DNA from 2 places in the Limnohabitans curvus genome. Region 1 is predicted to be linked to the other one. Evidence: predicted binding sites of a transcription regulator. Region 1 holds the regulator's gene; the other holds the start of a gene.
The links. Region 1 encodes HrcA, which represses chaperone genes, less so after heat shock. Its sites were predicted from a motif close to TTAGCACTCNNNNNNNNNGAGTGCTAA; they were not measured.
Positions count from the first base shown of each region.

Region 2: a site for HrcA is predicted at 1,664-1,690, ahead of groES (co-chaperone GroES). Genes of this name have one in related genera too.

Region 1 is NZ_NESP01000001.1:665,571-668,987, reverse strand. It holds gene recN (DNA repair protein RecN) at 1-560, opposite strand, end outside; gene B9Z44_RS03265 (NAD kinase) at 557-1,453, opposite strand; gene hrcA (heat-inducible transcriptional repressor HrcA) at 1,493-2,494, shown strand; gene B9Z44_RS03255 (DMT family transporter) at 2,500-3,417, opposite strand, start outside.
Region 2 is NZ_NESP01000001.1:1,755,703-1,759,119, forward strand. It holds gene groL (chaperonin GroEL) at 1-1,203, opposite strand, end outside; gene groES (co-chaperone GroES) at 1,293-1,580, opposite strand; gene B9Z44_RS08840 (DUF2145 domain-containing protein) at 1,836-2,618, shown strand; gene B9Z44_RS08845 (hypothetical protein) at 2,661-3,044, opposite strand; gene B9Z44_RS08850 (porin family protein) at 3,312-3,417, shown strand, end outside.

The sequences.
Region 1 (3,417 bases):
CGCTCTTCTTGCAGTGTGGCCTGCGCGGTGCGCGCCTCGTGCAGGGCTTGGGTGGCTTGGCGCCATTGCGTCCAAGTTTGTGTCAGGCCCTGCAGGTTCACACCGGCATAAGCGTCGAGCAAGCCGCGTACTGCCTCGGGGCGGGTCAGGCTTTGCCACGCGTGTTGACCGTGGATGTCCAGAACCATGTCTCCCAAAGCGCGCAGCTGGGTGGCGGTGGCGGGACTGCCGTTGATCCATGCCCGGCTTTTGCCTTGCGCGTCAATGGTGCGTTTGAGCAGCAGGGGGTCAGTGGCAGTGATGTCAGCAAAACCTTCGTCGTCTAGCCATTGCAAGATGTCGGATCTGGTGTCGAACTCAGCGCAAATCTCGGCACGGGCGGCACCTTCGCGCACCACGCTGCTTTCAGCACGTGCGCCCAGCACCAGTTGCAAGGCGTCAATCAAAATCGATTTGCCAGCACCGGTCTCGCCGGTGAGCGCAGAAAAACCGCTCGACAAGTCGAGATCCAGCTCGCGCACGATCACAAAATCGCGCAAAACGATGTGCTGCAGACTCATGCCACACCCTCGTTCCAGTGCAGTTTTTGACGCAAGGTGTCGTAATAGCTCCAGCCGCGTGGGTGCAAAAAGGTGGCGTGGTAGTTGGAGCGCTTCACCGTGATGCGGTCGCCAATCAGCAGTGATGCGAGTGACTGCATGTCAAAGTTAGCACTGGCGTCACGGCCAGCCACCAGGTCAATCGTCACCTCGCCGGTGTCGGACAGCACGATGGGGCGGTTGGACAGTGTGTGCGGTGCAATCGGTGCCATGACCCAGGCCGGCAAGGACGGGTGCAGCAGCGGGCCGCCGACGGATAGAGAGTAAGCGGTAGAGCCTGTGGGCGTTGCAATGATGACGCCGTCAGCGCGCTGGTTCGCCACAAACCGGCCATCAATGGCGACGCGTACTTCCAGCATGCCGCTGGTGGCGCCACGGTTGACCACCACGTCGTTCAGGGCCAAGGCATTGAACACGCAATGGCCATCGCGCCATACCTTGGCGCGCATCAATGCGCGGCGGTCTTCCTCATAGCCGCCGCCCAGCATGGCGGTCAGTGTGTTTTTGACTTCATTCAAAGGAATGTCAGTGATGAAGCCCAAGCGACCTTGGTTGATACCAATGAGCGGTACGTTGTGTGGTGCCAGTTGGCGGGCGTAGCCCAGCATGGTGCCGTCGCCACCCAGCACAATGGCCAAGTCGCAAGATGTGCCAATTTCTTCGATGCCCATCACCGTGTAGCCACTCAGGCCCGAGCCGGCTGCTGTGTCATGCTCTAGGATGACTTCACAGCCCAGCGTGTGCAAGAACTGCGCAATTTCCTCTAGGGTTTTGCGGGAAGATGGGTTAGCGCTTGAACCCGAGTTCAAGTGGTATTTCCCAAGCAAGGCAATCTGACGAAACTTCGATTTCATAGGCAAATTACATCACTAAAATTCGACAACAGGATGACCATGCTAGACGATCGCGCCAAGTTATTGCTCAAAGCGCTGGTAGAGCGCTACATCGCTGACGGGCAACCCGTCGGATCGCGCACGTTGTCTCGCGCCACGGGCATCGAGTTGTCGCCCGCGACCATCCGCAATGTGATGTCGGATTTGGAGGAGTTGGGCCTCATTGCCAGCCCCCACACCTCAGCAGGGCGCATTCCCACGGCGCTGGGCTATCGCCTGTTTGTGGACACCATGCTCACCGCTGAGCGCAGCCACATGCAAACCCCGACGTTGGCCCCAGATCAGCCGCAAAAAGTGATCGCCAATGCCGCACATCTGCTGTCTGATTTGTCGCATTTTGTGGGGGTGGTGATTGCGCCGCGCCGCAGCTCGGTGTTTCGCCACATTGAGTTTTTACGTCTGTCGGACCGGCGTTTGTTGGTCATCATCGTGTCGCCCGAGGGCGATGTGCAGAACCGCGTGCTGTTCACCGAAACCGACTACTCGGCCTCGCAGTTGGTGGAAGCATCTAACTATTTGAACCACCATTTCGCGGGCATGGCGATTGAGCAGGTGCGCGAAAAACTCTTGGCCGAGGTGGAATCACTGCGGGGCGAAATTGCCACCTTGATGCAAGCCGCGGTGCAGGTAAGCACCGAGGCCTTGACCCAAGCGCAAGACAATGTGGTGGTCAGTGGCGAACGTAATTTGCTGTCGGTGAGTGACTTTTCCAGCGACATGGGCAACCTGCGCCGTGCTTTTGATTTGTTTGAACAAAAAGCACAGCTGGTGCGTTTGCTCGATAGCTCCGCTCAGGCCGAAGGTGTCCGTATTTACATCGGCGGCGAAAGCAAAATCGTGCCGATGGAAGAGCTGTCGGTGGTGAGCGCTCCCTACGAGGTAGACGGCCTCGTGGTGGGTACGCTGGGCGTCATAGGCCCCACGCGCATGGCTTACGACCGGATGATTCAAATTGTGGACATCACGTCCAAGTTGGTGAGCAACGCCCTCAGCCACAAATAGGGCGTTTAAGTTTTTGGCAAACGTACGCCAAACAAAATACCGCAAGTCACCAGGGCAAGACCTGCAATCAAGTTGAGGCTCATCGGTTCATTCAAAAACACCACCGCCCCCAGTGCTGACAAGCCCGGCACCAGCGCCGTGATCATGGTGGAGCGCACGGGGCCATAGTGACGAATCATCACGTTAAAGGTGATGCCTGAAATCACGACAGAACCTACGCCTTGGAATATGGCTTGAAACAACATCTCAGAAACAGGGGCTGTGTCTAAGTGTGTAGGCACCCAGCCTGCGTAAGCGGCCAAACCATAAACCGGCACAAAGCCCACGCAAGAAAAAGCCGTGATGGCGATGGTGGCGCGCACGGGCTCTAGCGCATGGCGGCGTACCAGCACGCTGTAGCAAGCCCAGCAAAAGGCTGCCGACATAAACATCACATCACCTTTCCAAACCTCGCCGCCATCCAATGCTTTGAGCAAACTTGTACCGCCCACCAACATATCGCCCAACACAATGCAAGCCAAGCCCATGGCGCGTGCGCGGGTGATGTGATCGTGTAGCACCACGAGGGCCAAGAGTGATGTCCACAGTGGCAAGCTGCCAGGCATCAGTACAGAAGCGTGTGCTGCAGGCGCAAAGAAAAAACCAGAATAAACCAACATTGCATAAAGCATGCTGCCGAAAAGCCCAGCCAAGACCGTGATGCGCAAGGGCAGTGGTGACAAACCCATCAGCGAACCCACGCGGTCACCCGAATGGCGCTGCGAACGCATCAGCCACCAGCCCCAAGGGAGCAGCACGCATCCCGCGCCGATGATGCGCAGAAAACCAATGTCGAGGGGAAGCAGGTGATGCGCAGCAGAGGCGCGCGCCACGACGATGAACGATGACCAAATCAACACCGTCACCACCGCTGCGGTGAGCCC
Region 2 (3,417 bases), 1.1 Mb from region 1:
GTGCAGGGCGTCTTCAACGCGGGCTTTCTTTTCTTTCATTTCGACTTCGGTGGCAGCGCCAACCTTGATCACGGCCACACCGCCAGCCAACTTGGCCACGCGCTCTTGCAGCTTCTCGCGGTCGTAGTCAGACGTGGCTTCTTCGATTTGCACGCGCACTTGTTTGACGCGGGCTTCGATGTCAGCAGCTGCACCAGCGCCGTCGATGATGATGGTGTTTTCTTTGCCCACTTCGATGCGCTTGGCTTGGCCGAGGTCAGCCAAAGTCACTTTTTCGAGGGTCAGGCCAACTTCTTCAGCGATCACTTTGCCGCCGGTCAAGATGGCGATGTCTTCCAACATGGCTTTGCGACGGTCACCAAAGCCAGGGGCTTTCACGGCCACCACCTTCAAGATGCCACGGATGGTGTTCACCACCAAAGTGGCCAAGGCTTCGCCTTCGACTTCTTCGGCAATGATCAGCAAAGGACGGCCAGCTTTGGCAACGGCTTCCAGTGTGGGCAGCAGATCGCGGATGTTGCTGATCTTTTTGTCGAACAACAACACGAAGGGGTTGTCCAGCAAAGCGGCTTGCTTTTCGGGGTTGTTGATGAAGTAAGGCGACAGGTAGCCGCGGTCGAATTGCATGCCTTCAACGATGTCGAGTTCGTTGTCCAAAGACTTGCCGTCTTCGACAGTGATCACGCCTTCTTTGCCCACTTTGTCCATGGCTTTAGCGATGATGTCGCCGATGCTGTGGTCGCTGTTGGCAGAGATCGAGCCGACTTGGGCGATTTCTTTGGTCGTTGTGGTGGCCTTGGTGGCTTTCTTCAACTCTTCGATCAAAGCTGCAACAGCCTTGTCGATGCCGCGCTTCAGGTCCATGGGGTTCATGCCTGCGGCCACGTACTTCATGCCTTCGCGCACGATGGCTTGAGCCAACACGGTAGCAGTTGTGGTGCCGTCGCCAGCGTTGTCAGACGTCTTGGAAGCGACTTCCTTGACCATCTGCGCGCCCATGTTTTGCAGCTTGTCTTTGAGTTCGATTTCCTTGGCCACAGACACGCCGTCTTTGGTCACGGTAGGGGCGCCGAACGAGCGCTCCAACACCACGTTGCGGCCTTTAGGGCCCAAAGTCACTTTGACCGCGTTGGCCAAAATGTTCACGCCTTCAACCATGCGTGCGCGGGCTTCGCCGCCGAAAATTACGTCTTTTGCTGCCATTTTTAAACTCCTAAATTCAATTAATCAGTTGAGGACAGAGCGAACAGGCGCTTCGCGCGTTGTTCGGTCTGTCCCGCAAGTTATTCCACTTATTCGACGACAGCGAACAGGTCTTCTTCTTTCATGACCAACAGTTCGTCACCAGCCACTTTGACGGTTTGGCCGCTGTATTTGCCGAACAACACGCGGTCGCCGACTTTCACGGTCAACGCTTTGGTCTCGCCTTTGTCGTTGGTTTTGCCTGGGCCAACGGCCAAAACTTCACCTTGATCAGGCTTTTCAGCAGCTGAATCAGGAATCACGATGCCAGAGGCGGTTTTTGTTTCGCTTTCGATACGTTTAACGATCACGCGGTCGCCGAGAGGACGAAGTTTCATTGCATCTCCAAATAGGAACTAAGGGTTTGAAAGCAAAGCGCCCAGACTGTCTGGACGCCGATAAAGCCACTGGCGGGGCGCTGTTAGCACTCCCCGCCATTGAGTGCTAATTTTAGGCCATCTTGATGAATTTCAAGAGGTCAGCCGCGCATAAGACGCGCTGTTTTGAGTTGTCGATGAAGCATTTGTAGTTAACCGTGTTGAATTTGTTGCTTTGTACGCTAGGCCCGATATGCTCTTGCGACGAGGTCATGGATGAAATTCACACGCATCACCCTTTCGATTTGCTGCGCATTGCTGTTGTCTGTGTCTGCCATGGCACAAGGGTTCAGCGTCAGCAGTTCAGCGCCGTCCCAGGTCGCGCACTTCAACCCAGAGCAAATTCGCGCGTTTGCGCAAAAGGTTGAGCGCACGCTGGCTGACACGGGGGCGCGCGTCGCCATCATTGCCAGAATGGGGCGACTGGCTTCTGAGCTGCCAGAAGGCATGCACTTCACGCATGTGGCGTTTGCCGTCCGTGGTGAGAAGTCGGTGGGCTATGTCATCCAAAACTTGTACCAGCTCGACGACCACCCCGATGTGAGTGCCCTCGTGCAAGATGTACCTGTTGAGTTTTTCAAAGGCGTGGTCACGCTGGAGTCTGGCTTGATCATTCCTTCGCCCGTGTTGCAAGACAAATTACTCAAGGTGATTGCCTCGCCGACTTACCAGCAGTTGCATCAGCGCGACTATTCGGTCATTGCCAACCCCTACACCCTGGGGCGACAAAACTGCACGGAGTTTGTGTTGGATGTGCTGAATGCGGCGATCTACCAAACCAGTGACATTCAGGCGATCAAAGCGTACGAAAAAGCCCATTTCGTCGCGCAGCCTGTGCATGTGAACCCATTCAAGCTCATGCTGGGGGCCATGTTGGATGCGGAGGTGTCGCTGTCGGACCACCGCGGTCTGCCCGTGACCGCTACTTTCGAGCGCCTTGCCGACTACCTACAAACGCACGACACGGGCGCTGCGGTCAAAAAGGTCTATTCGGACTGATGCATCCGCCCAATTGAAAAAGCGCCCCGAGGGGCGCTTTTTTTATTCGCTGCGACTTTGCGCGCAGCGAAGGTCAGCCATGACGCGGTAATCGGTCAAGGCGCTGTCCCACATGCGGGCTTCGCGGTCGGCTTTGAGCCAAGCCACAACTTGGCGTTTGCAGTATTTACCGAAGACCACCAAACACATCAAGATGGCGGCCCACAGCACGACCCAAGCGCCCAGCTCTTGGCCTTCTTGCGACGCGTCAACGATGTCATAGATCGAAGCGATGAGGCTCAAGGCGCCAAACATCAACAACACCGCGGCGTAAGTGCTTTCTTGCTGGAGACGTTGAACAACGTTTTTAGCTGATGCGTAGGCGCGCTCAAAGCGGGTGACGCCGGGGTGGCTGGTGGTGTAGCTGATGTTGACGAACGTGGTCATGGAAATCCTTAAATGTCTTTGTCAGACTGAAGTAAGGGCGAAGTATAGGGTTAACCCCTAATTCTTGCAAGCCCCTTGGAACAATGCCCGTTTGGCATGTCAGGCCATGGATGTATACCTATCATTTGTTAACAAAATGGTTACAAATAAGTTTTACAATCGTATTTGTAAATCTAAATAATTAATATTTAATTTACCTGTTTGTTCTTAACAGGCAGTTTTTTTGAACTCTGGCGCATTGCCAAATATTGAAATTGAAGGATATTTATGAAAACGATCAGCCGCGTGTTGGCTTCTCTCGTCTTGGTGGCTACGGCCGGTGTGGCTAGTGCCCAGTCTGCAGCAAAAGATTTTTATGTTGAAGGTGGCTTGG